DNA from 2 places in the Janibacter sp. Y6 genome. Region 2 is predicted to be linked to the other one. Evidence: riboswitches for the same ligand, from Rfam matches in the RefSeq annotation. Region 2 holds a riboswitch; the other holds the start of a gene.

Region 1 (14,449 bases), on a different contig from region 2:
GCGCGCGGCGCCCGGGTCCAGGCAGGAGAGAGGCTCGCAGATGGCTGACCAGCACGAGCGACGGCGCGGCCCCCGGCAGCGCTCCCGCAACGCCCCCGCGCAGCGAGCCCGCCAGGGCGACCCGGCCCGGCTGGCCGCCTACACGGTCCTGCGCGCGGTCGCCGAGGGCGCCTACGCCAACCTCGAGCTGCCGCACGAGCTGCGCCGCCGCCGGCTGTCGGGCCGCGACGCGGGCTTCGCGACCGAGCTGACCTACGGCACCCTGCGGATGCAGGGGCTCTACGACCCGATCATCGCCGTCGCCGCCGACCGACCGGTGAGCCGGCTCGACGGGGGAGTGCTCGACGTCCTGCGCCTGGGCACCCACCAGCTGCTGAGCATGCGCGTGCCCCAGCACGCCGCCGCCGACCAGAGCGTCGCCCTGGCCCGTCAGGTCAACGGCGCCGGCGCCGCGGGGCTCGTCAACGCCGTCATGCGTCGCGTGAGCGAGCGCACCGTGCAGGAGTGGCGCGAGGCGGTCGTGCCCGCCGAGCCGACGAGCACCCGTCTGGCCGTGTCGACGTCTCACCCCGAGTGGGTCGTCAAGGCGCTGCGCCAGGCCCTCGTCGGTCACGGGGCGAGCGACGCCGCCCACGTCGACGCCGATCTCGAGCGCCTGCTCGAGGCGCACAACGCCGCCGCCCCTGTCGCCCTCGTCGCGCGGCCGGGTCTGTCCGACGTCGAGGAGCTGCTCACCGCCGAGCACCTCGAGACCGCCCCGGGCGACCACTCTCCCTTCGCCGTCCTCCTCCTCGGGGGCGACCCGGCGGGCATCCCCGCCGTCCGCGACGGCCGGGCGGCCGTGCAGGACGAGGGCAGCCAGCTGCTCGCCCTCGCTCTCGCGGGGGCGCCGGTCACCACCCCGGCCGGGCGCCGTGAGCGCTGGCTCGACCTGTGCGCCGGACCCGGCGGCAAGGCGGGCCTGCTCGCCGCCCTCGCCCGCGAGCACGGCGCCGACCTCGTGGCCAACGAGATCTCCGAGCACCGCAGCGACCTCGTGCGCGCCACCCTGCGCCCCTCGCTCGAGGCCGCGCGCGAGGCCGGGCTCGAGCTGACCGTGCGCACCGCCGACGGGCGTGAGGCAGGGGCCGACGAGCCCGGTCGGTACGACCGGGTGCTCGTCGACGCGCCGTGCACGGGTCTGGGGGCCCTGCGACGCCGGCCCGAGGCCCGCTGGCGCCGCACCCCGGCCGATCTCGCCGGTCTCGGCCCGCTCCAGCGCGACCTGCTCGCGAGCGGGCTCGACGCCCTGGCGCCCGGGGGCGTGCTCGCCTACGCGACGTGCAGCCCGCACCTGTCCGAGACCTCCTTCGTCGTGCGGGACGTGACCCGCCGGCGTGACGACGTCGAGGCGCTCGACGCCCCGGCCGTCCTGCGCGAGGTCGCGAGCAGCGAGCTCGCCGGTCTCGGCGACGGGCCGGCGGCGCAGATGTGGCCGCACCTGCACGGCACGGACGGCATGTACCTGCACCTGCTGCGCAAGCGGGCCTGATGCACGTCCTCGTCACCGGCGTGCACGTCGACGACCCCGCCCGGGCGTACGCCTTCTACACCGAGGTCCTCGGCTTCCGCGACGTGCTCGTCGTGCCCGGCAGCGACCTCTACATCCTCGGGCCGAGCACCGGGTGGGAGCTCGGCGCGCAGATCAACCTCGAGCCGATCACCGACCCGCTGACCCGCGCCTACCAGCAGCACTGCCTGCGCGAGGCTCGCCCGGTGCTCATGCTCGGGGTCCCCGACGCCGAGCTCGAGTACCGCCGGCTCAAGGAGCGCGCAGACCTCGTCTTCCGCCTCGAGCTCACCCGCGACGCCATCGGTCTGCACTTCCAGATCGAGGACACCGTCGGCAACGTCCTGTCCATCCACGAAGCCTGAGGACACCAGACCCCGTGCAGATCTCCCCGAGCATCCTCTCCGCCGACTTCGCCCACCTCGCGGACGAGCTCGACGCCATCGCGACCGCCGATTGGGCGCACGTCGACGTCATGGACGCGCACTTCGTCCCCAACCTCACCCTCGGCCTGCCGGTCGTCGAGTCGCTGCTCGCCGTGAGCCCGATCCCCATCGACTGCCACCTCATGATCGAGGACCCCGACCGCTGGGCCCCGCCGTACGCCGAGGCGGGCGCGCAGTCGGTGACCTTCCACGTCGAGGCGGCGAAGGACCCCGTGCGCCTCGCCCGCGACATCCGCGCCGCGGGTGCCCGGGCGAGCATGGCGATCAAGCCGGGCACCGACTTCGCGCACTACGAGGACCTGCTGCCCGAGCTCGACATGGTCCTCGTCATGACCGTCGAGCCCGGCTTCGGCGGGCAGTCCTTCATGGCCGACCAGATGCCGAAGGTGCGCCAGGTGCGCGAGGCCGTGCGTCGCCACGGCGGCGAGATCTGGGTGCAGGTCGACGGGGGCGTCTCCGCGCGGACCATCGAGCAGTGCGCCGAGGCCGGGGCCGACGTCTTCGTCGCCGGGTCGGCGGTCTACGGGGCGGACAGCGCGGCCGACGCGGTCGCCGAGCTGCGCGAGCTCGCGCAGCGCCACACCCACGCCTGAGTCCGCTCGACGTAGCCGGACCCGGGGGAGGTACCCGTGCGGGTCTGAGCCCCTCCTCCCGGGTACCACACGCTTCTCGATACGTGCGGAGGCCCCGTGGCCGGTCATTCGGGTGGTGGGGCGGCCCGGAGAGCCGGGATCAAGCGTGCGGTGCCGAGCAGGACGCCGATCACCGGGAGCGGCCATACCCAGCCGAACCCCGCCTGCTCCGGCGCCCCCCGTGCGACGGAGGAGGCGATCCCCGAAGCTGCGGCGACGAGGGCTGGGAGAACTAGAACGCACGCCCATCTGCCCGCAGGGGGGCGACACCTGAACGCCTCATAGCCGGGGCGACGCTCGGCCAGCCACTCTCTACGGCGAACCTCGATGGCGTCACTTGAGACGCCGAGGACGCGTCGTGCCAGCACTCGGCGACGACCTCGACCAGCACGGGGTCGCGGTCTCGGACCCAGGTCGGGGCATCGTCATCCGTCGCCTTCCTCGCTCCCGGGCAGGGCGCCCCGAGCGGGACCTGCTGCCGCGTGGTGCGACCGTCCACCTCGACGACGACCGTCGCGCATCGCGGTGCGTCGACGTAGAACCCGCCCGAGTAGGTCGTCCACTCGTGCCCGCGGCCGGAGTCGCACGGCTCGAAGGAGACCTCGACGCCCGGCGGGTCGGGCGAGGATGCCCAGGAGATGGCCACACCACCCGGCTGTCCCGACGCGACTGACACGACGACCTCGGCGTCCCCGCGGACGGAGACCGGGACCTTGAGGAAATGGGGCAGCCCCGGCTCCGTCGAGCCGCCCAGCTCCGCCGCCGGGCCGGTTCCCTGGAGCACCACGGTGTCCGACACCTCTATCCCGCCCGGCTCCGGAGCCGCGTGCCACACCCCTCTTTCGCACGAGGTCGTCAGGGTCGTCCCGGCCGTCGGCGCCGGGGGCCCCGGCACGGCGGTCGGCGCCGGGGCGGTCCTCTCAGCGGGCGACGTCGGCGCCGGGGGCCCGCCTGCGGTGCCGGAGCATCCCGCGAGGACGCCGACGGCGAGCGACGTGCTCAGTGCGGAACGGCAGCACCTCATCATCCGACCAGCGTCCTCCGAGAGCGCTACCGGCGCCAGCGTCGCGGCGCGAAGAACGCCTCCGGGTGCTCGTCGTCGACCTCGTGGATCGTCACGTCGTGCCGGGCGAAGGGGGGACCCCCGCCCACCGGGTCGACCGCGACGCAGATCCCGGTCTCGACGTCGAGGGCGACGTCGTAGGCCTGCGGGTAGTCCCTCGGCGCGTTCGGCGGCGGTGACCCGTCGTGCTCGAGCCGCTCGGAGACCTCGCCCCACAGCAGGGGGCAGCACGAGCAGCGCGGGTCGTAAGCCCCGGTCGGGACCGCCCGCGCCCACCACGTCCGTCGCCCGCGGCGCTCCTCCTCGCGCACGTCGGCGAGCCAGGTGCCGGGCACCTGGAGGTCCGTCGGCCACCCGAGCTCCGGGAAGGGCTCGGGCTCGATCGAGGGCACGGGCGTGCCGACCGGCAGCTCCTCCTCGACCCCGGTGACGAGGTCGCGCGAGGGCTCGCCGTCGGCGAGCTCGACGGGGTCGAGCATCGCGATCCACAGGTAGCTCTGCCACATCGGGTCCTCGTAGTCCACCGCCCAGCGGCTCGGGCGCACCGCGACGAACCCGTCCGCGTCGAGCACCGGCTCGACCTCCCTCGGACGGGGGAGGTGCACGCGCTCGCCCCGGTGTCGCGACCACAGGCCCCCGCTCGTGTACCGCGCGATCGCCGGCGGCCGGTGCCGCTCGACGTGGACCTCGCCGTCGACTTCCACCCGCAGGACGTCGCGATCTCGGACCCAGGCGAGGGCATCCCCCTTCGCCGCGTCCTCGCTCCCGTGCCAGGTGAGGTGGACGGAGCTCCAGCGCCACGGCGAGCTGCGCGCGAGCGCGCGGAAGCGGGCGTCGTCGACCCGCGGCGTGATCTCCATCGGCACATCATCGCCATCGCCGAGATCACACGCCAGCGACTTTGCCCGCGGCTCCCCTCGGCCGGACAATGGGTCCGCACGTGCCTCGTGACTCGGTGAAACTCCGAACCGGCGGTGAGAGCCCGCGACCCGGCCATGGTGGTCGGTGAACTCTGGTGAGACCCCAGGGCCGACGGTCATAGTCCGGACGAGAGAGGCGCTGCGGGAGGACAGTCATGCCTGCAGAGGGTCAGAACCTCTTCCAGGAGATCATCGCCGCGCACCTGCAGATCGGGCCCTACGCCCTGTACTGGCTCGAGGCGGTCGGGATCCTCATCGGCGTCGTCAGCGCCTACCTCGGGATGAAGCGGTGGGTGTGGGCCTGGCCGGTCGGCATCAGCGCCAACATCATGCTCTTCGCGGTCTACCTCGGCGCGCTCTTCGGCGCCGACGAGCGGATCCCGCTCTTCGGGCAGGCCGGGCGCCAGGTCTTCTTCATCGTCACGAGCATCTACGGCTGGTGGCGCTGGACCCAGATCAAGCGCGAGCGCACCGCGGAGGAGCCGGGCGCGGTCGGCAGCGAAGGGGGAGCCGCGATCGTCCCGCGGTGGGCGACCACGCGCGAGCGCCTCGTCGTCGCCGGCGTGTGGCTCGGTGGCACGGTCGTCGCGCACCAGGCCTTCGTCACGCTGTGGGCCGCGGCGCCGAACCCGTACTGGCAGCCCCAGTGGTGGTACTTCTGGAGCGACTCGTGGATCTTCGTCGGGTCGATGCTCGCGACGTACATGATGGCGCGAGGGTGGAACGAGTTCTGGCTCGCCTGGATCGCCGTCGACCTCGTCGGGGTCCCGCTCGGCGTCGCCACCGGGTACGTGCCCACGGCCGTCATGTACATCGGCTACGGCGCCTTCGTCCTCTACGGCTTCACCCAGTGGGTGGCGGCCACCCGGCGCGCGGCCGCGACCCCGACCGGGTCCGGGGAGCGCGTCGGCGCCGCCTAGACTTCGGGCCGTGAAGACCTTCGACTCCCTCTTCGCCGAGCTCACGGCGACCGCGCAGACCCGGCCCGAGGGCTCGGGCACCGTCGCAGCGCTGGACGCCGGCACCCATGCCATCGGCAAGAAGGTCGTCGAGGAGGCCGCCGAGGTGTGGATGGCCGCCGAGCACGAGGGCAAGGAGCGCCTCGCCGAGGAGATTAGCCAGCTGCTCTACCACCTCCAGGTGCTCATGCTCGCCAACGACCTCGAGCTCGACGACGTCTACACCCACCTCTGACCAGGCAGGACCTCCGTGCGCATCGCCGTCCCCAACAAGGGCTCGCTCTCCGAGCCGTCCGTCGCCATGCTCAAAGAGGCCGGCTACCGCGTGCGCCGGGACTCCAAGGAGCTCGTCGTCGCCGACCCCGACAACGGGGTCGAGTTCTTCTACCTGCGCCCGCGTGACGTCGCCGTCTACGTCGGGCAGGGCCAGGTCGACGCCGGCATCACCGGTCGCGACCTGCTCCTCGACTCGGGCTCGGCCGCCGTCGAGATCATGCCGCTCGGCTTCGGCGGCTCGACCTTCCGCTTCGCCGGTCGGGCCGGCACGGCGAGCGGCGTCGGCGATCTCCAGGGCCGCCGCGTCGCGACGTCCTACGCCGGGCTCGTCGCCGCGCACCTCGCCGACCACGGCGTGCAGGCCGAGGTCGTGCGGCTCGACGGAGCGGTCGAGACGGCGATCACCCTCGGCGTCGCCGACGCGATCGCCGACGTCGTCGAGACCGGCACGACCCTGCGCAACCAGGGCCTCGAGGTCTTCGGCGAGCCGATCCTGCGCAGCGAGGCCGTCCTCGTGCGCCGGGCCGACGCCGCCGAGTCCGCGGTGGAGGTCCTGCACCGCCGGCTCATGGGCGTCGTCACGGCGCGCCACTACGTCATGCTCGACTACGACTGCCCGACGACGATCGTCGAGCAGGCGGTGACCCTCACCCCGGGCCTGGAGTCGCCGACGATCTCGCCGATGCACGACAAGGACTGGGTCGCCGTGCGGGCCATGGTCCCGCGCGGCCGGACCAACGCGATCATGGACGAGCTCTACGACATCGGGGCCCGCGCGATCCTCGTCACCGAGATCACCGCGTGCCGGCTGTGAGCGGCGCAGGACGTCCCGGCGAGGGGACGGACGCCCCCTTCGTCCCACGGCGCGGTCGCCTCGTGGCGACCGTCCTCGCGGTCCTCACGCTCGTCATCTTCCTGCTCGTCGCGATCTTCGTGCCCGAGCGCTTCCACTTCGTCGACCGGCTCGGCTTCTTCCTCATCGGGCTCGGCGTCGCCGGGCTGCTCAGCCGGTACATGACGATCCGGGCGGTGCCGCGGGCCGACGGTCTGCTCGTGCGCAACCTCGGGCCGCAGCAGGTCGTGCCGTGGGAGGACATCGAGGCCGTGCGCTTCTCCGACGGCATGCCGTGGGTGCGCCTCGACCTCGCCGACGGCGACGACATGGCGGTCATGGCGATCCAGCGGGCCGACGGCTCCGGCTCGCTCGCCCAGGCCCAGCGGCTCAGCGACCTCGTCGGCGCCCACCAGCGCTGATCACTCTGCGCGCACCAGCGCTACTACTCCGCGCGCACCAGCGCGACGGCGTCGGCGTACTCGAGCCCGGTGACCATGAGCAGGTCGACGACCATCGAGCGGACCTGCGCCCGGATGAGCTCGGCCGAGAGGGTCGCCCCGGGCTCGCCCCGACCCGCGGCGCGCCCCACCCGCACGAGCTGCTCGCGCACCTCGATGCCCAGCCGCCCCTGGTCGAGCTCGCGGGCGAGCTCCTCGACGACGACCGCGAGACGGTCGACGACCCGCAGGTAGGGCTCGGGCACGGCCTCGCCGACCCTGACGGCGACACCTGTGCGGCGGGCGAGCACGCGCATGTTGCGCACGCACCGGTCGAGCGGGTTGATCGCCGAGGAGATGAGGCGCACCTCGGCGCGGTGGCGTGCGTGCAGCGGCGAGATCGCGGCGATCTCGTTGGCCGCACCGGCGCCGTCGCGCAGCGAGGCGATCATCGCCTCGGTGCCCCGCGCCCGGCGCAGGACGTCGTCGGCGGCCTCGACGTCGCGCTCGCGCACGGCCGACGTGCGCTCGTGCAGGACAGCCCCGATCTCCTCGGCGAGGTCGACGATGTCGCGGCGCGGTCTCGTCACGGGGGCGACCGGCGCGATCATCGCGAGGGTGAGGGCGACGACACCACCGAGCACCGCGTCGAGCCAGCGCGAGAAGGCCTGGTCGGGGGCGGCGACGAGGGTGGTGATGATGATCGACTGCACCCCGGCCTGGATGGTGAGCAGCAGCCCGGCGCCGAGGAAGGTCGCGATGGTCATCGCGAGGGTCGCGACGACGGCGAGCTGCCATACCCCGCTGCCGAAGAGGTAGACGAAGAGGTCGCCTACGAGCACCCCCACGGCGACGCCGACGACGAGCTCGCTGACCCGCCGCAGCCGCTGGCCGTAGCTGAGCCCGAGCGTGACGACGACGGTGACGGGGGCGAAGAAGGGCTGTGGGTGACCGAGCAGGTCGCGGGCCAGCCACCACGCGAGAGCCGCGCCGAAGGCCGCGGTGAGGATGCGCACGCCGCGCTCCTGGACCCGGCGCACCCGGCTGCGCAGGCCCGCCCGGGGTCGCAGCGAGCGCATCTCGGCACGGATGCTCATCCGAGTCCGCTCGTGTCGAGGACGAGGTCGGCGCGCTCGGCCACGCCGCACAGGACCTCGGCCTCCTGCGCGGCCCATCGCTCCCAGTGCGGGGCGAAGGTCTGCCCGTCGCGCGAGAGGGCTCGCTCGCGGCGCAGCCCCTCGGGTGCCTCGAGCCAGACGAGGAGGTCGACGAGCCCGCCCGCGGGCGGCGCGCCGGTGCCGCAGCCCTCGACGAGGACGTGCGGGGTCCACGGCAGGTGGGCGGTCGGGCCGGGAGCACCGGCGACCCAGTCCCACGTCGGCCAGGAGGCGTCGCGCCCGTCGCGAAGGGGGAGGAGCACGTCCGTCGCGAGGACGTCGGGGGCGGTGGCCAGACCGTCCCAGCCCGGGTAGATCTCGTCGAGCCGCACCACCGGCCAGCGAAGCGTCGCGGCGAGCTCCTCGGCCAGGCGGGTCTTGCCCGACCCGCTGCGGCCGTCGAGGCCGACGACGACGGTGCGGGTCGAGGGCGGGAGCGCCCGGACCCGTCGCAGGACCTCGTGCGCGGGCGCGACGTCCGGGGGCTGGGCTCTCACGACGGGCGAGCCTAGCCGGGGCGATACCCTGACCGACGTGTCCGTCGCCGTCCGTGTCATCCCCTGCCTCGACGTCGACGCCGGGCGCGTCGTCAAGGGCGTCAACTTCGCTGAGCTGAGAGACGCGGGCGACCCCGTCGAGCTGGCCCGCCGCTACGGCGCCGAGGGCGCCGACGAGTTGACCTTCCTCGACGTCACCGCGAGCAGCGGCGACCGGGCGACGACCTACGACGTCGTGAGCCGCACCGCCGAGGAGGTCTTCATCCCGCTGACCGTCGGCGGCGGGGTGCGCACGGTCGACGACGTCGACCGGCTGCTGCGGGTCGGGGCCGACAAGGTCGGGGTCAACACCGCGGCGATCACCCGCCCGGAGCTCATCAGCGAGGTCGCCGACCGCTTCGGCGCCCAGGTACTCGTCCTGTCCGCCGACGTGCGCCGTCGCCGGGGCGAGGACGGGGCGCTCGTCGGGGGCTTCGAGGTGACGACCCACGGCGGACGTCGGGGGACCGGCATCGACGCGATCTGGTGGTGCGCGCGGGCCGCCGAGCTCGGCGCCGGCGAGATCCTGCTCAACTCGATGGACGCCGACGGCACGAAGGGCGGCTTCGACATCGAGCTGCTCGCCGCGGTCCGGGCCGAGGTCGGCGTGCCGGTCATCGCGAGCGGGGGAGCGGGCAGCGCCGAGCACTTCGTGCCCGCGGTGGCCGCCGGGGCCGACGCCACGCTGGCCGCGAGCATCTTCCACTTCGGCGAGGTCGGCATCGGCGAGGTCAAGGACGCCCTCGAGGGTGCCGGCTACCCGGTGCGCCGGGGCCGCGCGCTCTGAGCGGCCCCGCCGACCTCACATCCCGAGGTCGGCCTCGGTGAGGGTGGCGACCGCGGCCTTCTCGCCGACGAACTCGACCTGGGCGACGCCCTTGCGCCCCGAGAGGAAGAGCAGGATCTCGCCCGGGTGACCGTGCACCTCGACGACGGGGTGGCCGGTGCCGACCCGCTTGCGGTGCTTGGCCGTGACGAGCTCGACGTCGACCCCCTTCGCCCCGCGCAGGAGCAGGGGGGCCATCTTCGCGAGTTGCTTGCCGAGGGCGGTCGTCAGCTCCTGGGGCAGGTGGCGGGGGTTGGCGTCTGCGGTGCCGCGACGCACGTCCTCGTGGTGGATGAACATCTCGACGAGGTTGGCCGCCTCGTCGACCCGGGCGACGCGGGTGGGGTGCCAGGCCGGCGGCCCGGTGCGCACGCGCTCGACGAGGGTGGCGAAGGGGGTGCGCGCGGCCAGCGACCGGGTGGCGGCGTCGGTGCGCCCGGCGAGGGCCGGGACGACGATGCCCGCGGCGAGGTCGAGACGGGCGCTCTCGCGGATGACGAGGTGCGCGGCGAGGTCGGCGACGCCCCAGGTCCCGCACAGCGTCGGGGCGTCGGGACCGGCTGCGAGCATCGTGTCGCAGAGCGCTCCGCGCTCCTCGTGGGCGAGTCGGCTCATTGGTCTACCTCACTGGGGTGGTCCGGTGTGTGTCCTGCGCTGTCGTCCTGACGTGGGAGGGTATCCCGGCGGAGCAGGCGGAAGGGGTCTGGGATGGGTGAGGTCGCGGTGGAGCAGCAGCTCCGGCGGCGCGGACAGCTCGCGACGATCCTGCGCGCGCTGCGCATCATCGGGTGGGGCGTGCGGGTGACCCCCGGCACCTTCGCCCTCGCGGTCGTCGGCAGCGTGATCTTCGGCGTGGCCACCGCGGGCATGGCCTGGGCCGTCGGCTGGGTCACCGAGCACCACGTGACGCCCGCCGTCACCGCCGGCGAGGTCGACGGGGGCCGCCTGGCGATCATCTTCGGCGCGATCGCGGCCGTCGTCGCCGCGACGACGGTCGGCGTGCTCGGCCGGCGCATCTTCGGGGCGATGGTCATGTACGGCATCGCGGCCGACTACCGACGCCGCGTCACGCGCCAGTACCTGCGTCTGCCCCTCACGTGGCACCACCGCCACCCCTCCGGCCAGCTCTTGTCGAACGCCAACGCCGACGTCGAGGCGACGTGGTTCGTCTTCATGCCGCTGCCCATGGCGCTCGGCGTGCTCGTCATGCTGGCCTTCGGCCTCGTCCAGATGGCTCTCGTCGACCCGGTGATGATGCTCGTCGGGCTCACCTGCTTCCCGCTGCTCATGATCGCCAACGGGGTCTACCAGCGCCGGATGACGCCGCTGGCGACGACGGCCCAGCAGCTGCGCGCCGAGGTGAGCGAGGTCGCCCACGAGTCGCTCGAGGCAGCGCTCGTCGTGAAGTCGATGGGTGCCGAGGAGCGCGAGACGCGCCGTTTCGCCGAGGTCACCGGCCGGCTGCGCCAGGCCAACATCGCCGTCGGTCGCACCCGCGGCACCTTCGACCCCGTCATCGAGGCCATCCCGCAGCTCGCCACGCTCGTCGTCCTGGCCGCCGGCACCGCACGGGTGGGCAGCGGGGCGATGACCCCCGCCGAGGTCGTCCAGGTCGCGTACCTCATCGCCGTCCTCGCCTTCCCCGTGCGTGCCTTCGGCTGGGTGCTCGGCGAGCTGCCGCGCACCGTCGTCGCCTACGAGCGGGTCGAGCGCGTCCTCCAGGAGAGCGGGCACACGACCCACGGGCCGCGGCGCCTCGACGGCCGCGGGCCGGTCGAGCTCGCCCTCGAGGGCGTCTCCTTCCGCTACGAGAGCGCCGAGCGCACCGATCTCGCCGAGCGCGACGAGGACGAGGTCGCCGCGTCCGTCGGCGTCCCGGACCGGCCGCTCGCCGTCGACGGCGTCGACCTGCGCATCGCGCCCGGGCGCACCGTGGCGCTCGTCGGCCCGACCGGGTCGGGCAAGTCGACCCTCGCCGCGCTCACCACCCGCCTGCTCGAGACCACCGCCGGCACCGTGCGCTACGACGGCGTCGACCTCACCGAGCTCGCCGCCGGAGAGGTCAGCCGGGCGGCGGCGCTCGTGCCGCAGGGCACCTTCCTCTTCGACGACACCGTCCGGGGCAACATCACCCTCGGCGAGCAGATCGACGACGACGCGGTCGAGCGCGCCCTGCGCCTGGCGCAGGCGTGGGACTTCGTCGGCCGGCTGCCGCACGGCCTCGACACCGAGGTCGGCGAGCGCGGCGCGTCGCTGTCCGGCGGGCAGCGCCAGCGGCTCGCGCTCGCCCGGGCCGTCGTGCGAGAGCCCCGGCTGCTCGTCCTCGACGACGCCACCTCGGCGGTCGACCCCTCCGTCGAGCTGGCGATCCTCCACGGCCTGCAGGAGCGCAGCGGGGGCTCCACGGTGCTGCTCGTCGCCTACCGGCTCTCGACGATCGCGCTCGCCGACGAGGTCGTCCACCTCGAGGGCGGCCGGGTCGTCGACCGGGGGACCCACGCCGAGCTGCTCGGTCGGGACGCCTCCTACGCCCACCTCGTCACCGCGTACGCGCGCCAGGCCGACGAACGCGCCGAGCGCGCCGAGCGCGCGGAGGTGAGCGCATGAGCACCGACACCCGTCCCGCGCAGGACGAGGCCCTGCCCGGTCTCGTCAGCTCGCAGGGGTCGACGTGGTCGACCCTGCGCCGCGGTCTCGCGCTCTCGCCCGAGCTGACCCGCGGCATCTGGGTGACGATCGGGCTGGCTGGGCTCATGACGCTCGGTCGCGTGGTCATCCCGGTCGCGGTCCAGCAGGTCACCGACCACGGCTTCGGCGCTCCCGGCGGCGTCGACACCGGCTACGTCTGGCGCCTCGTCGCGGTGTGCGCCGTCGTCGTGCTCCTCACCGCGTGGTGCGGCTACCTCGTCAACGTCCGCCTCTTCACGGCCTCCGAGTCGGGGCTGGCGACGCTGCGCACGACGGCCTTCCGGCACATCCACGACCTGTCGATGCTCACCCAGAGCTCCCAGCGCCGCGGGTCGATGACCTCACGGGTGACCTCCGACGTCGACACGATCAGCCAGTTCGCCCAGTTCGGCGGCATCATCCTCGTCGTCAGCACCGGGCAGATCCTCGTCTCGCTGCTCCTCATGGCCTTCTACAGCCCGGTGCTGCTCCTCGTCGTGCTCGTGAGCTTCGTCCCGCTCTTCGTCGCCGTGACGCGGCTGCAGCGGGTCCTCGGCCGGGCCTACCTCGCCGTGCGCGAGCGCGTCGGAGACATGCTCGCCGCCATCTCCGAGTCGATCGGGGGCGCCGAGACGATCCGGGCCCACCACCTCCAGGACCGCACGGCAGCCCGGATCGACGGGGCGGTCGAGGCCCACCGCTCCGCCGCCGTGCGGGCCCACGTCCGCTCCTCGCTCGCCTTCGGCGTCGGGCAGTTCTTCACCGGCCTGACCCTGGGCACCGTGCTCGCGGTCGGCACGTGGCTCGCCGTGCACGGTCACCTCACCCTCGGCGAGCTGCTCGCCTTCCTCTTCCTCGTCAACCTCTTCACCCAGCCGGTGCAGCAGGCCACCGAGATCCTCAACGAGCTGCAGAACGCCGTCGCCGGGTGGCGCCGGGTCCTCGACGTCGTCGAGACCCCGGCCGACATCGCCGACCCGGGCGAGGACGGCGAGGTGCTCCCGCGCGGTCCCGTGGCCGTCGAGCTGAGCGATGTCGGCTTCGCCTACCCGGGCGGACCGCCGGTCCTCACCGACGTCAGCTGGCGGGTCGAGCCGCACAGCCGCGTGGCCGTCGTCGGCGAGACCGGGTCGGGCAAGTCGACGCTGGCCAAGCTGCTCACCCGCCTCGTCGACCCCTCGTCGGGCGAGGTGCGCCTCGACGGCGTCGAGCTGTCGCGGGTGCGCTTCTCCAGCCTGCGCGAGCGCGTCGTCCTCGTGCCGCAGGAGGGCTTCCTTTTCGACGCCGACCTCGCGACGAACATCCGGCTTGGCGCCCCCGACGCGAGCGACGCGCGGATCCAGGCCGCCGTCGACGACCTCGGGCTCGGCCCGTGGCTGTCCGGCCTGCCGGCCGGGCTGGCCTCGCAGGTCGGCCCGCGCGGCGAGTCGCTCTCGGCGGGCGAGCGCCAGCTCGTCGCCATCGTCCGCGCCTACCTCGCCGACCCCGACCTCCTCGTCCTCGACGAGGCGACGAGCGCGGTCGACCCGGCGACGGAGGTGCGAATCCAGGACGCCCTCGACCGGCTGCTCGAGGGCCGCACCTCGGTGACGATCGCCCACCGCCTGTCGACCGCGGAGGCGGCCGACGAGGTCGTCGTCGTCGACGCGGGCCGCATCGTCGAGCGCGGCCCGCACCGCGACCTCGTCGGTGCCGGTGGCACCTACTCCGCGCTGCACGCGTCGTGGGCGGCCCAGCAGCAGCACTGAGGGTCGGTCAGGGCCCAAGGGTCAGGGTGGCCCGGGTGACGGGCGAGTTGTCGGGCGCGGGTGTGGCTGAGGCACGATGTGCGGGTGCCCGAGACCACCCCTTCGCCCCTGCCCGCCGAGATCGCCGACCGGCTCTCGCGCGACCCCGCCGGCCTCGTCGCCGCGGTGATCCAGCAGCACGACACCCGTGAGGTGCTCATGCTCGGGTGGATGGACGACGAGGCCCTGCACCGCACGCTGACGACCGGGCGGGTGACCTTCTGGTCGCGCAGCCGCGGCGAGTACTGGCGCAAGGGCGACACCTCGGGCCATGCCCAGCACGTGCGCTCCGTCGCGCTCGACTGCGACGGAGACGCGCTCCTCGTCCAGGTCGAGCAGGTCGGCGCGGCCTGTCACAC
Region 2 (14,449 bases):
TCGCGAGACATCGGCAGGGACGGGACTGCCGAGGGGAGGACGGCCTGCAGACCCATGACCACCCCTTCGCCCCGGATCGGGCGGCGCAGGGAGGCCAGCTCGGGGGTCGTCGCCATGAGCAGGACCCCGCGGGCGCGCTCGTGCAGCTCGTCGGGGTGCGCCCCGGCGTACGCCATGACCGTCATCCCGCCCATCGAGTGGCCCCCGAGGACGAGGGGTCCGTCGGGGACCACCTCGCACAGGACCGCGCGCAGGGTCTCGCCGAGGTCGCGCACGGTGGCCCGACGCCCGCGCCCGAGCGTCGACAGCCCGTGGCCCGGCTGGTCGTAGGTGACGACGCGCACCGCGTGGCGCTGCTGCAGGGCGGAGACGACGCGCGCCCAGCTCGACTGGTCGAGCGTCCACCCGTGGGCGAGGACGAGCGTCGGCAGGTCGCCGTCGCCGGTCGTGCGGTGGTCGAGGACGTGGACCCGGGCGCCGTCGGGGCTGACGACCTCGCGGGTGACGACCTCGGAGGTGCCCGTCATCTCGGTCAGTCCTTCAGCTCGACGACGACGGGGGCGTGGTCGCTCGCGCCCTTGCCCTTGCGCTCCTCGCGGTCGATGGCCGCGCCGAGGACGCGGTCGGCGAGGGCGGGGGTGCCGAGGACGAAGTCGATGCGCATGCCGCGCTTCTTCGGGAAGGCGAGCTGCTGGTAGTCCCAGTAGGTGAAGGTGCCGGGGCCCGGTGCGTGCGGGCGCACGACGTCGACGAGGCCGTCGTCGAGGAAGGCCTGGAAGGCGGCCCGCTCGCGCGGGGAGACGTGGGTGCTGCCCTCGAAGGCCGACATGTCCCACACGTCCTCGTCGAAGGGGGCGATGTTGAAGTCGCCGCCGAGCGCGAGCGGCAGGTCGGGCTCGGCCGCCCGCCAGGCCGCGGTCTGGGCGCGCAGGGTCTCGAGCCACTGCAGCTTGTACTCGAGGTGCGGGTCGTCGAGGGTGCGCCCGTTGGGCACGTAGAGGCTCCACGCGCGCACGCCGCCGCACGTCGCGCCGATGGCGCGGGCCTCGGGGGCCGCGGGGTCGCCCCAGCCGGGGACGTCGGGGAAGCCGACCGACACGTCCTCGAGCCCGACCCGCGAGGCGATGGCGACGCCGTTCCACTGGTTGAGGCCGTGGTGCGCGACCTCGTAGCCCAGCTCCTCGAAGCGGGCGAAGGGGAACTGCTCGTCCTTGGCCTTGGTCTCCTGCATGAGCAGGACGTCGGTCTCGGAGCGACCGAGCCAGTCGACCACCCGGTCGACACGAGAGCGGATGGAGTTGACGTTCCAGGTCGCGATGCGCACGGCCGCCACCCTACGCAGCCCTCCCGACAAGGGCCCGCCCCGTCGAGGGTCGAGGGCGAAGGGGGAGCCGCAGTGCTGGTCGAGGTGCGACGAAGGGGCCGGTTGCTGGTCGAGGTGCGACGAAGGAGCCTCGAGACCACTGCACTCGCGCAGGTGGTCTCTAGGCTCGGGCGCTGCGCGCCCTTCGCACCTCGACCATCGAGGGCTCGACCATGACGACCTGACGTCGATCCGTGCACCTGGCACGGGACGTACCGCGTGCCAGGTGAGCACATCGCCGTCAGGCCGCCCGATCTTGCTGGTCGAGGTGCGACGAAGGAGCCTCGAGACCACTGCCCACGCGCCAGGTCTCGAGGCTCGTGCGCTGCGCCCCCTTCGCGCCTCGACCATCGAGTGCTCGGCCGGCCACGACCCCTCGAGCGAAGACAGGGGCCGCCGCAGGCCGTAGCGTCGCTGTCATGCGACCCCTCATCGAGATCCCCGCCGCCGACGGCACCGCGGAGGCCGTCGTCGCCCGCCCGGACGCCGACGGCAGCTACCCGGGTGTCCTGCTGTGCATGGACGCCATCGGCCTGCGCCAGCAGATCGAGACCATGGCCGACCGCATCGCCTCCTGGGGCTACGTCGTCCTCGCGCCGAACACCTTCTACCGCTCCGGCACCGCCGCGCAGACGACGCCGACCGCCGACCTGCGCGACCCGGCCGAGCGCAAGGCCTACGGCCCGATCTCCATGGGCTACCTCGCCGAGCTGACGACCGAGCGCATCGAGGCCGACCTGCCCCACTACCTCGCCGCGCTGCGCGCCCTGCCCGGCGTCGCCGACGGCCCGGTCGGCGTCACCGGCTACTGCATGGGCGCCCGCCTGGCGACCATCGCCGCCGGCATCGACCAGGGCGTCGCGGCCGCGGCCGGCTTCCACGGCGCCCGCGTCGCCGTCGACGCGCCTGACAGCCCCCACCTGCGCCTGTCCGGCGCACGCGCAGACTTCGTCTACGGCCACGCCGACAACGACGGCGCCAACCCGCCCGAGGACGTCGCCCGTCTCGACGACGCGCTCGCCGAGCACGGCCTGTCCGCCCGCACCGCGGTCTACCCCGACGCCCCGCACGGCTTCACGATGGCCGACACGAGCAGCTACCAGGAGGCCGGCGCCGAGCGTCACTTCGACGAGCTGCGCGAGCTCTTCGCACGCACCCTCGGCGGCCGATGAGCACCGCTCTCGTCACCGGCGCGACCGCCGGCATCGGGCGCGAGTTCTGCGAGCAGCTCGCGGCGAAGGGGGATGACCTCGTCCTCGTCGCCCGCGACGCGGCCCGCCTCGAGCGGGTCGCTGACGAGCTGCGCGAGCGCCACGGCGTCGCCGTCGAGGTCCTCGTCGCGGACCTGTCCGACCGCGCCCAGCTGCAGCGGGTCGCCGACCGGCTGGGCGAGGCGGCCCGGCCGGTCGACGTCCTCGTCAACAACGCGGGCTACGGGCTGTCCACCCCCTTCGCCCAGTCCGAGATCGCCGACGAGGAGCGCCTCCTCGACGTCCTCGTCCGCGCGGTCCTCGTCCTCTCGCACTCCGCCGCGCGCGCGATGACCACCCGCGGGCACGGGCGGATCATCAACGTCTCGTCGGTCGCCGGCTACCTCGCCGGCGGGCCGTACTCCGCGGCCAAGGCGTACGTCACGACCCTCACCGAGTCGCTCTCGGGGCAGCTGCGCGGGACCGGTGTCACGGCCACGGCGGTGTGCCCGGGCTACGTCGTCACCGAGTTCCACGAGCGGGCCGGCATCGACCACGGCGCGCGGTCCGGGCCGTTGTGGCTGGACGCCGCCGACCTCGTGCGCGAGGCGCTCGCCGACGCCGAGCGCGGTCGCGCCGTGAGCGTCCCGAGCGTGCAGTACAAGGCGATCGCCGCCGCGCTGCGCCATCTGCCGCGCGGCGTCGTGCGTCGCGCGACGACCCGCAGCCCGCGCGGCGGTCGCTGACGAAGGGGGGACTCGTCCCCCTTCGCCACCCCTCCTACAAAACCCTGCTGGCTGGGTCTTGACGAGCCACGACCCCTTCGAGAGGGTCCTGGCTCGTCGAAAGGCTGCTGGCAGGGTCTTGTAGGGGCGCCGCGGACCGGGCGACCCGGCCGGAGCGCGATCCCTAAACTCGACGACCATGACCGACATCGCTGCCGACCGCGCCCGCCTGCTCGAGATCGTCCGCGAGAAGGCGATCGTCCACGGACGGGTCACCCTCTCCTCGGGCAAGGAGGCCGACTACTACGTCGACCTGCGGCGGATCACCCTCGACGGCGAGGCCAGCCCGCTCGTCGGCCGCGTCATGCGTGACCTCGTCGCCGACCTCAACGTCGTCGCCGTCGGCGGCCTCACCCTCGGCGCCGACCCCGTCGCCACCTCGATGCTCCACGCCGCCGCCGCGGCGGGGGAGCGGCTCGACGCCTTCGTCGTGCGCAAGCAGGGCAAGGCGCACGGTCTCCAGCAGCGCATCGAGGGTCCCTCGGTCGCCGGCCGACGCGTCCTCGTCGTCGAGGACACGACGACGACGGGCGGCTCGCCCCTCGACGCCGTCGCTGCGGTGCGCGAGGCCGGCGGCGAGGTCGTCGCCGTCGCGACGATCGCCGACCGCGACACCGGGGCGGGGGCGCGCATCGAGGACGAGGCGGGCGTGCCCTACCGCTTCGTCTACTCGCTGGCTGACCTCGGTCTGGCCTGAGGGCGGGGCGCGGCGGGGACCAGCACGGTCCCGCTCCGCGGAACATCGACGGACGAGACTTGCCTCGAGGGGTTAGGTCCTCCTAAGTTAGGCCTGCCTCACTGAGGCAGCGCTGACCTCGGCGCCCCGTCGTCCGTGAAGGAACCTCGCATGACCCGCCTCTCCCGCCGATCTTTCGTCGGTGCCGTCGCCCTCGCCCCCGTCGTCGCCCTCGGCGCCTGCTCGACCGGTCCGAGCGAGGACACCGCCGCTGCCGGCTCCGGCGCGAGCACCTCGGCCGCGGCCGACGCCTTCCCCGTGACCATCGAGCACGCCCTCGGCGAGACGACGATCGAGAAGGCCCCGACGAAGATCGCGACCGTCGGCTGGTCCGATCAGGACGTCGTCGCCTCCTTCGGCGTCGTGCCCGTCGGCGCGCCGGCCATCACCTGGGGCGGCAACAAGGACAAGTCGACCGACTGGTTCGACGCCGCCGTCGACGAGATCGACCCCGACGCCGAGATCGTGCGCTACGACGACGCGGACGGCGTCCCCGTCGACGAGATCGCCAAGCTCGCCCCCGACCTCGTCCTCGGCGTCAACTCCGGGATGTCGCAGGACGAGTACGACAAGCTGACGAAGATCGCCCCGACCGTCGCCTACCCGGGCGCCCCGTGGGGCACTTCGTGGGAGGACTCGGTCGAGTTCGTCGGCAAGGCCCTCGGCCAGGAGGACAAGGCGACGCAGATCACCGACGACCTCAACGCCGACATCGACGAGGCCGTTGCGAAGTACCCCGAGATCAAGGGCAAGTCCGCCGCCTGGATCTGGTTCACCCCCACCGACCTGTCGACGATCGGCGTCTACGCGAGCACCGACCTGCGCCCGCAGATGCTCGAGCGCTTCGGCATGACCGAGCCCGACTTCGTGACGAAGGGGAGCAAGGACGGCGCCTTCAGCTTCGAGCTGTCCTCGGAGCGCTCGACCGACGTCGACGCCGACCTCGTCGTCTTCTACGTCGAGGAGGACGGTCAGGTCGAGAAGCTCAAGAAGGACCCGCTCCTCGGCAAGATCCCGGCCCTCAAGGACGACCACTACGTCGGCTCCGCCGACAACGCCACGGCGCTGTCGATGTCCTCGCCGACACCGCTGTCGCTGCCGGTCGCGCTCGAGGACTTCCTGCCCAAGCTCGCGTCCGCGGCCGAGGGCAAGCCCGCGTCGTGACCTCGTCGGCGAAGACGACCGTCGTCGCGGCGAGCGGCCTCGCGCTGCTCGCCGCGACGGCGGCGCTCTCGCTGCTCGTCGGCTCCCAGGGGATCTCCCCGGCCGCCGTGCTCGGCGCCCTGCGCGGCGCCGGTGACGACCTCGCGAGCGGCATCGTCGCCGCCCGGGTCGACCGCACGCTCATCGCCGTCGTCGTCGGGGCGTGCATCGCCCTGGCCGGCGTCGTCCTGCAGGGCCTGACTCGCAACCCCATCGCCGAGCCCGGCATCCTCGGGCTCAACTCCGGCGCCGCCCTGCTCGTCGTCATCGGCATCCGGCTGGGCCTGCTGAGCGACGTCGTCGACTACCTGTGGACCGCGCTCGTCGGCGTCGTCATCACCGGTCTCGTCGTGCACCTCATCACCCTCAGCGTGCCGGTGCAGCGTCAGCCGATGACGACCGCGCTCGCCGGCGCCGCGATCCTCGCGGCGACCTCGAGCATCATGGTCGGGCTGCTCGTCAGCGACGACGGGGCGCTCGACGTCTTCCGCTACTGGCAGGTGGGCTCGGTCGCCGGCAAGGACGCCTCGATCATCGTGCAGGTCCTGCCCTTCCTCCTCGTCGGTCTCGTGCTGACGCTCGCCTCGGGCCGCACGCTCAACACCATGGCACTGGGCGACGACGTCGCCCGGGCGCTCGGCCAGCGGGTGCTCCTCGCCCGCGGGTCGGCCCTGCTCGGTGCGCTGCTGCTCACCGCCACCGCGTGCGCGCTCGCCGGCCCCATCGCCTTCGTCGGGCTCGCCGTGCCGCACGTCGTGCGCCTGCTCGGCGGCTCGGACAACCGCCGGGTGCTCCTCGGCTCCCTCCTGCTCGGCCCGAGCCTGCTCCTGCTCGCCGACAGCCTCGGCCGGGTCGTCAGCCCGCCCTCGGAGGTCCAGGTCGGCGTCATGACGGCGGTCATCGGCGCGCCGGCGCTCATCATCGTCGCCCGCCGGGCGGTGCGCGGATGAGCACCACCCTCGCCCCCGCCGAGCAGGTCCGTCAGGTCCGCCGCTCGCGCTCGCGGCGGGCGCTGCGTCGCACCCTCGTGCTCCTCGTCCTCGTCGTCGCCGCCTTCGTCGTGCGCGTCACCCTCGGCGACTACACGGTGACGGTCCCCGACACGCTGCGCATCATCGGCGGCGAGAGCATCCCCGGCGCGTCCTTCATCGTCATGGAGTCGAAGCTGCCGCGCGCGGTCCTCGCCCTCCTCGCCGGCGGCGCGCTCGCCGTCGCGGGCGCGCTCATGCAGGACCTCGTGCGCAACCCCCTCGCGAGCCCCGACATCCTCGGCGTGAGCGGCGGCGCGTCGACCGGCGCCCTCTTCGCGCTCGTCGTCCTCGGCTGGCAGGGCGGGGCGGTCAGCGCCGCAGGCTTCGCCGGGGCGGTCGTCGTCACCGCCCTCCTCCTCGTCCTCGGGCGGGGTGCGAAGGGGGGAGAGCAGGCGGTCATCGTCGTCGGCGTCGGCTGCGCCGCCCTCCTCGTCGCGCTCACCCACTGGGTGCTGCTCAAGGCCGACATCTACCGCCTCACCGAGGCGATGTCGTGGCTGTCCGGCTCCGTCGCCCAGGGCACGTGGACCGACATCGGCCGTCTCGCCGCGGTCGTCGCGGTGCTCCTGCCCACCGTGCTGGTCCTCCACCGCGAGCTGCGCGTCGTCATGCTCGGCGACGACCTCGCCGCCGGGCTCGGCGTGCCCGTGGCCCGCCGCCGCGCCCTGGCCCTGCTGTGCATCGTGCTGCTCGTCGCGACGACGTGCGCGATCTGCGGCCCGATCGCCTTCGTCGCCCTGCTCGCCGGGCCGATCGGGCGGCGGCTGCACGGCGGCCGCACCCGGCTCGTCGACATCGCCCTCGTCGGCGCGCTCATGACGATCGTCGCCGACTACGTCGCCGCGTACCTCGTGCCCGGCGGCGCGAACCTGCCCGTGGGCGTCGTCACCGGTCTGGCCGGTGCGCCCTTCCTCCTGTGGCTCATCGCCACCCGATCCCGAGTGGAGCTGAGATGACGGTGACCGCTGCGCGACCGATCACGACCGAGCAGGCGGCCCCGACCGCCTCTCGTCTGCGTGCCGAAGGGGTGAGCCTGGGCTACCGCGACCGCACCGTGGTGCAGGGCCTCGACCTGTCGGTGCCCGACGGCCGGGTGAGCGCCATCGTCGGCCCCAACGGCTGCGGCAAGTCGACCCTGCTGCGCGGACTCGTGCGTCTGCTCGCCCCGAGCGCGGGCCAGGTCGTGCTCGACGGTGAGGACATCTCCTCGATCCCGACGAAGGAGGTGGCGCGCCGCATCGGGCTGCTGCCGCAGGCGCCGCTGGCCCCGGAGGGACTGAGCGTCGCCGAGCTCGTCGCCCACGGCCGGCACCCCCACCACTCGCTGCTGCGCCGCCCCGGCCCGCAGGACGACGCGATCGTCGCCGAGGCCCTCGAGCTCACCGACACCCTCTCGCTCGCCGACCGTGCGGTCGACGAGCTGAGCGGCGGCCAGCGCCAGCGCGTGTGGATCGCCCTCGCGCTCGCGCAGCAGCCGGGCATCCTCCTGCTCGACGAGCCGACGTCCTTCCTCGACATCGCCCACCAGGTCGAGGTGCTCGAGCTGGTGCGCCGGCTCAACGCCGAGCGCGGCACGACGTGCGTCATGGTCCTGCACGACCTCGCGATGGCCGCCCGCTACGCCGACCACGTCGTCGCCATGCGCGACGGCGAGGTCGTGGCGCAGGGCTCGCCGGTCGAGGTCGTCACCGAAGAGCTCGTCTCGAGCGTCTTCGACATCCGCTGCCGCATCCTCACCGACCCCGACACGGGGACCCCCGTCGTGCTCCCGCGCGGCATGCCGACCCCGACCGCGAAGGACCAGGAGATCTCATGACCGCGATCGTCACCAAGGCCGGCGCGAAGGTCCGCGACGCCCTGCTCGAGGGCGCCTCGAAGGCCTACGGCTCGGCGATGGCCCCGACCCGTGACCGGGACGGCCACGAGCAGCTCGAGATGACGGTGAGCCGGGTCGTCGACCTCAGCGCGTCGGTGCGGCGCCTGACCTTCACCTCCGAGGACCTGCGCCACTTCGAGCGGGTGGGTGCCGACGAGTACTTCGGGCTGCTCATGCCCCGCCGGGGCGTCCCGCTCGTCATGCCCGACCCGGAGCGCCGCGACTGCCGGGCCGCCGTCGCCGACATCGACGAGGACGTCCGCCCCGACCTGCGCTGGTACACGATCCGCGCCCACCGCCCCGAGCTCGGCGAGATCGACGTCGACGTCGTGACCCACGGCGACTCGGGCCCCGGGTCCTCCTGGGTGCGTCGGGCGACTGTCGGCGACCCGGCCGGCCTGCGCTCGGGTGGTGCCCTCTACCGCGGTGACGACGTCGCCGGGCCCCAGCTGCTCGTCGCCGACGAGACGGCGATCCCGGCCCTGCTCGCGATCCTCGACGACCGAGCCGCACGGGGGCTGACCGGCGAGGTCCGCATCCACGTCGAGGTGCCCGACGCCGAGACGGCGACCGCCATGGGTGTCCCCGCGGGGGTACACGTGCACGCGCGCGGCGAGGCGGCCCCCGGCACCGTCGTCCTCGAGGCGATCCGTGGCGAGCACGCGCGCGACACCATCGACCTCGACTACGCCTGGCTGTGCGGCGAGTCCGGTCTCGTCACCTGCCTGCGTCGCCACCTCGTCAAGGAGCTCGGGGCCGAGCGCCGCCGCGTCCTCTTCAGCGGCTACTGGAAGCTCGGGGCCGCCCGCCCCTGACCCGGGGCCGGCTTGGCCCCCCTTCGTGCCTCCTCTACCGCGAGCTACGGCGCAGTAGTGGTCGTGATCGCGACCAGTACTGCGCCGTAGCCGGAGGGGTAGCGGGGTGGGGGCGAAGGGGGATCAGCGCGCGGCGAGCGTGACGGCCGTCGCGAGCGCGGCGGTCACCGCCTCGTAGCCCTTGTCCTCGCTCGACCCCGGCAGGCCCGCGCGGTCGAGGGCCTGCTCGTCGGTGTCGCACGTGAGCACGCCGAAGCCGACGGGCACCCCGGTGCGCACGCTCACCTCGGTGAGCCCGACCGTCGCGGCCTGGCACACGTACTCGAAGTGGGGCGTGCCACCGCGCACGACGACCCCGAGCGCGACGACCGCGTCGTGGTCCTGCGCCAGCCGCGCCGCGGCGACCGGCAGCTCGAAGGTCCCCGGCACCCGGACGACCTCGATCTCGGGCAGACCGCAGTCGGCGGCGCCCCGGCGAGCCCCGTCGATCAGCCCGTCCATGACCTCCTCGTGCCAGCTCGCGGCGACGACGACGGCACGCAGGCCGCTCGCGTCGCAGGTGGTGCTGCTCGGTGCTCCGTGGCCGCTCATGCGGGTCTCCTGCTCGTCGTCGTGGGGGTGCTCGGTGCGGTGGGGGTGGTGGGGTCGGCCGACGCAGCCGCGACGGGCGCCGCGCCCGTGGGCGGCCCGGTGTGCCCGAGCCGGTCCCGCTTCGTCGCGAGGTACCCGGCGTTGTCCGGGCCCTCGCCGACGTGGATCGGCACCCGGCGCACGGTGATCTCGCCGCGCTCCAGCGCCTCGACCTTCGCCGGGTTGTTCGTCATGAGCTCGATGTCGGTGAGCCCGAGGTCGTGCAGCACGGCGACGGCGGCGCCGTACTCACGCGCGTCGACGGGCAGGCCGAGCGCGATCTGCGCCTCGACGGTGTCGGCGCCGGCGTCCTGCTCGGCGTAGGCGCGCAGCTTGTCGAGCAGCCCGACGCCGCGGCCCTCGTGCCCGCGCAGGTAGACGACGGCACCGCCGTGCTCGGCGACCTCGGCGAGCGCGGCGTCGAGCTGGGGCCCGCAGTCGCAGCGCCGCGAGCCGAAGGCGTCGCCGGTGAGGCACTCGGAGTGCACCCGGACCCGCGAGCCCCCCGGCCGCATGAGCGCGACGTGCTCGGCGCCGGTGACGAGGTCGCGGTAGCCGTGGGCGACGAGCCGGCCGTGCCGGGTGGGCAGGGTTGTCGTCGTCACCCGCTCGACGCGGTCGTGCAGGCGACGCCACGCGACGAGGTCGGCGATGGTGACGACCGGCAGGTCGTGCTCCGCGCCGAGCGCGAGCACCTCGGGGGTGCGCAGCATCGTGCCGTCATCGGCGGTGAGCTCGCCGATGGCGCCGACCGGCTCGAGACCGGCGAGCCGGCACAGGTCGACGGTCGCCTCGGTATGACCGCGGCGCACGAGGACGCCTCCGTCACGGGCGCGAAGGGGGACGACGTGCCCCGGGCGCACGAGGTCGCCGGGGGTGGCCGTGGGGTCGGCGAGCACGTGGAGGGTGCGGGTGCGGTCGGCGGCGCTGATGCCTGTCGTCACCTGGGCCGCGGCGTCGACGGTGATCGTGTACGCGGTGCGCAGCGAGTCCTCGTTGCGCGTCACCATGAGCGGCAGCTCGAGCCGGTCGGCGCGCTCCTCGGTCATCGGGGCGCAGATGTAGCCCGACGTGTACCGGATCGTCCACGCGAGCCACTCGGCGGTGGCCGTCTGCGCGGCGAGCACGACGTCGCCCTCGTCCTCGCGGTCGGCGTCGTCGAGCACGAGCACCGGGCGACCGGCCCGCAGTGCCTCGAGGGCGTCGGGGATCGTCGCGAAGCCGCTCATGACGCGGCCTGACGGTCGCCGAGCAGCCCGGCCACGTACTTCGCGAGCACGTCGGTCTCGAGGTTGACCCGGTCGCCGACCGCCCGCCGGCCGAGCGTCGTCTCCGCGAGCGTCGTCGGGATGAGCGAGACCTCGAAGCCGGCGTCGGTCAGCCCGCTCACGGTGAGCGAGGTGCCGTCGACGGCGACCGAGCCCTTGCGCACGAGGTGGGGGCGCAGCTCGTCGGGCACGCTCACCTCGAGCACCTCCCAGCGCTCGTGCGCGGTGCGCGCGACGACCTCGCCGACGCCGTCGACGTGGCCCTGGACGACGTGCCCGTCGAGCCGGCCGTCGGCGCGCAGCGCGCGCTCGAGGTTGACCGGGTCGCCCGGGGCGAGCCCGCCGAGGGTGGTCCAGCGCAGGGTCTCGCCCATGACGTCGGCGGTGAAGCGCTCGCCGTCGTGCTCGACGACGGTGAGGCACACCCCGCCGACGGCGATGGAGCACCCGGGACGGGCGTCGACGAGCACGCCCGGGCCCTCGATCGTCATCCGGGCGCTGCCGACGTCGGCCTCGCCCCCGTCACCGGGCTGCTCGTGCTCGACGGCGAGCACGGTCCCGACCTCCTCGATGATGCCGGTGAACATCAGTCCTCCTCGTGGTGCTGGTCCGGGTCGGCGGTGCCGACGCTCAGGTCGATGCGCACGTCGTCGCCGACGAGGCGCACGCCCTCGGTGCGCAGACGACGTGCCTGGGTGATGGTCGTGACGCCGAGATCGCCGAGCGCGGACGGGCCGGCGCCGAGCAGCGCGGGGGCGAGGTAGGCGATGACGTCGTCCACGCAGCCCGCGCGCCAGAAGGCCGCGGCGACGGTCGGCCCGCCCTCGAGCCACACCGAGCGCACGCCCCGGGCGTGCAGCTCGGCCAGGGCCGCCCGCACGTCATGGGTCGGCAGGTGCAGGGTCGGGGCGTCGCCGTCGAGCACCCGCGCGCCGCGGGGGACGAGACGGTGCCCGAGCACGACCCGCAGCGGCTGCCGGGGGAGGAGCTCGCCGTCGGCGTCGCGCGCGGTGAGCTGGGGGTCGTCGGCGAGCACGGTGCCGACGCCGACGAGGACGGCGCCGTGCTGCGCCCGGGCCCGGCCGACGTCGACCCGGGCCTCCCGCCCGGTGATCCACCGGCTCGTGCCGTCGGCGGCGGCCACGCGACCGTCGAGGGTCGACGCGTACTTCCACGTGACGCGGGGGCGGCCGTGCACGATCGCGAAGCGCCAGTCGCGCACGAGCGCGTCGGCCTCGTCGGCGAGCACGCCGCCGCGGACCTCGACCCCGGCGTCGCGCAGCACCTGCGCCCCGCCGCCGGACCCGGCCCCCGGGTCGCTGCTCGCGTGGACGACCCGCCCGACCCCGGCCGCCAGCAGCGCCTCGGTGCACGGGCCGGTCCGGCCGGTGTGCGCGCACGGCTCGAGGCTCACGTAGGCGGTCGCGCCCCGTGCTCGCTCGCCGGCGGCCTCGAGCGCGACGACCTCGGCATGCGCGGTGCCCGCGCCGTGGTGCCAGCCCTCGCCGACCACCTGCGGGCCGTCGGGCCGGTCGGCCACGAGGACCGCGCCGACCCGGGGGTTGGGGTCGACGGCGGGGCCGCGCTCCGCCAGCTCGAGGGCGCGCCGCACCCACCGCTCGTCATCATCAGGCCCGGTCACCCTGGGTCCTCCTGCCGTCGCCGTCTCCAGGCTCCGGGGGGTCGCGCGAGGGTGCGCAGGCCACGGGTGCGCACAGCGCACCCGCCACCACGTGCTGCCTCCCATCCGGACTTTCACCGTCGGTCGAGGAATCTCACCTCGTCAACCGCTCGCTGGCTGCGAGCGGGTCGCGGACTGTCACCGCCGGCTCGGAATTGCACCGACCCCGGAGCACGTACCCCTCCACGGTAGCCCCCGCCGGGCGGGCCGGTCGAGACGTGTCAACTCCCGAGGGCGGTGAGCGGCGTCACGGCGGATAGGTTGCGGGCGTGGACGCGCACATGATCTGCCTCGACCTCGACGGCACGACGATCACGCACGAGGGGGTCCTGCGCCCCGCCGTCCGCGAGGCGGTGCGGGCGGTCCTCGCTGCCGGTCACCACGTCGTCGTCGCCACCGGTCGCGGCATCGTCGCGACGACCCCGATCCTCGACGCGCTCGGCCTGACGAAGGGGTGGACGGTCTGCTCCAACGGCGCGGTGACGGTCCGTCTGGACCCCCGCGCCCCGCAGGGCTGGACGCTCGACGAGGACGACGTCGTCACCTTCGACCCCGCCCCGGTCCTCACCCGCCTGCGTCCCGTGCTGCCCGACGCGCTCGTCGCGGTCGAGGACCTCGGCGTCGGCTTCCGGCTCAGCGCGCCCTACCCGCCCGACGAGCTCGTCGGCGAGCAGACGGTCGTGCCGTGGGAGGAGCTCCTCGCGCACCCGACGACCCGTGTGACCCTGCGGATGCCGGAGGCGACGAGCGAGGAGTTCGCCGAGGCGGTCGACCGCGCCGGTCTGCACGGCGTCGCCTACTCGGTCGGCTTCTCGGCCTGGCTCGACATCAACCCCGAGGGCGTCTCGAAGGGGTCCGCGCTCGAGATCGTGCGCCGTCGCCTCCACGTCGAGCCGGGTCTGACCGTCGCCGTCGGCGACCAGCGCAACGACGTCGAGATGCTGCGCTGGGCCGCCCGGGGCGTGGCGATGGGCAACGCACCCGCCGAGGTGCAGGATGTGGCCGACGAGGTCACCGGAGTCGTCGACGACGACGGGCTCGTCCCCGTCCTGAGGAGCCTGCTGTGAGCACGTCCGAGCACCGTCCCCGCCGCGCCTCCAGCCGGGCGGCTGACGCCGCCGACGAGGCCGTCGACGACGCGGTCGACGCCGTCGACGACGCGAGCTCGCACCCCGTCGTCATCGCCCTCGCCCGGGTCGGTCACGCCGTCAACGGCGTGCTCCACCTCGTCATCGCAGGCATCGCCCTCCAGCTCGCCTGGGGCGCGGCCGGCGGGGAGCAGGCCGACCAGTCCGGGGCTCTCGCGGCGCTCGCCGGCCAGCCCCTCGGGGCCCTGCTCCTGTGGGTCTTCGTCGTCGGCGGCACGGCGCTCGGCCTGTGGTACCTCGCCGAGGTCGTCGCGCCCTCGCCGGGCGACGGCGGCGCGTCCGAGCGGGCCAAGTCCGGCGCGAAGGGGGTCGTCTACCTCGCCATCGCGTGGTCGGCCTTCCGCTTCGCCACCGGGTCGGGACAGTCCGGCTCGAGCGAGGACCAGACGCAGAGCCTCACCCAGACCCTTATGCGCCAGCCCGCCGGTCAGTGGCTCGTCGCCGCGGTCGGCCTCGTCGTCGTCGCGGTCGGTGCGTACTACGTCCAGAAGGGCGTGCGCCAGCGCTTCATGAAGGACCTCACCCGTCACCCGGGGGTGTGGGCGGTGACCGCCGGCACCATCGGCTACCCGGCGAAGGGGGCCGTCCTCGCCCTCGTCGGCATCTTCTTCGTCGTCGCCGCCTGGCAGCACGACGCCGACGAGGCGCAGGGCCTCGACGGGGCGCTCAAGGCGGTCAAGGGCGCCGAGTACGGCCCCTACCTGCTCACCGCGATGGCGCTGG

What was found. Region 2 has a riboswitch for FMN ahead of ribD (bifunctional diaminohydroxyphosphoribosylaminopyrimidine deaminase/5-amino-6-(5-phosphoribosylamino)uracil reductase RibD). Riboswitches for the same ligand answer to the same signal wherever they lie in the genome.
Region 1: linked by a shared signal. The riboswitch ahead of L6241_RS00350 (nicotinamide riboside transporter PnuC) and the one ahead of ribD (bifunctional diaminohydroxyphosphoribosylaminopyrimidine deaminase/5-amino-6-(5-phosphoribosylamino)uracil reductase RibD) in region 2 are both predicted to bind FMN.

The regions. Positions count from the first base shown of each region.
Region 1 covers NZ_JAKLYZ010000001.1:70,080-84,528, forward strand. Annotated here, with positions in the region: gene fmt (methionyl-tRNA formyltransferase) at 1-48, shown strand, start outside; gene L6241_RS00330 (transcription antitermination factor NusB) at 41-1,531, shown strand; gene L6241_RS00335 (VOC family protein) at 1,531-1,914, shown strand; gene rpe (ribulose-phosphate 3-epimerase) at 1,929-2,588, shown strand; gene L6241_RS00345 (hypothetical protein) at 3,678-4,550, opposite strand; FMN riboswitch at 4,628-4,753, shown strand; gene L6241_RS00350 (nicotinamide riboside transporter PnuC) at 4,766-5,530, shown strand; gene L6241_RS00355 (phosphoribosyl-ATP diphosphatase) at 5,541-5,804, shown strand; gene hisG (ATP phosphoribosyltransferase) at 5,820-6,659, shown strand; gene L6241_RS00365 (PH domain-containing protein) at 6,722-7,099, shown strand; gene L6241_RS00370 (aromatic acid exporter family protein) at 7,123-8,214, opposite strand; gene L6241_RS00375 (hypothetical protein) at 8,211-8,771, opposite strand; gene hisF (imidazole glycerol phosphate synthase subunit HisF) at 8,809-9,597, shown strand; gene L6241_RS00385 (TIGR03085 family metal-binding protein) at 9,613-10,251, opposite strand; gene L6241_RS00390 (ABC transporter ATP-binding protein) at 10,345-12,243, shown strand; gene L6241_RS00395 (ABC transporter ATP-binding protein) at 12,240-14,051, shown strand; gene hisI (phosphoribosyl-AMP cyclohydrolase) at 14,136-14,449, shown strand, end outside.
Region 2 covers NZ_JAKLYZ010000006.1:77,655-92,103, reverse strand. Annotated here, with positions in the region: gene L6241_RS13795 (alpha/beta fold hydrolase) at 1-527, opposite strand, end outside; gene L6241_RS13790 (exodeoxyribonuclease III) at 533-1,324, opposite strand; gene L6241_RS13785 (dienelactone hydrolase family protein) at 1,783-2,535, shown strand; gene L6241_RS13780 (SDR family oxidoreductase) at 2,532-3,299, shown strand; gene pyrE (orotate phosphoribosyltransferase) at 3,478-4,035, shown strand; gene L6241_RS13770 (ABC transporter substrate-binding protein) at 4,186-5,238, shown strand; gene L6241_RS13765 (FecCD family ABC transporter permease) at 5,235-6,227, shown strand; gene L6241_RS13760 (FecCD family ABC transporter permease) at 6,224-7,264, shown strand; gene L6241_RS13755 (ABC transporter ATP-binding protein) at 7,261-8,124, shown strand; gene L6241_RS13750 (siderophore-interacting protein) at 8,121-8,999, shown strand; gene ribH (6,7-dimethyl-8-ribityllumazine synthase) at 9,123-9,590, opposite strand; gene ribB (3,4-dihydroxy-2-butanone-4-phosphate synthase) at 9,587-10,858, opposite strand; gene L6241_RS13735 (riboflavin synthase) at 10,855-11,484, opposite strand; gene ribD (bifunctional diaminohydroxyphosphoribosylaminopyrimidine deaminase/5-amino-6-(5-phosphoribosylamino)uracil reductase RibD) at 11,484-12,539, opposite strand; FMN riboswitch at 12,627-12,757, opposite strand; gene L6241_RS13725 (HAD family hydrolase) at 12,848-13,645, shown strand; gene L6241_RS13720 (DUF1206 domain-containing protein) at 13,642-14,449, shown strand, end outside.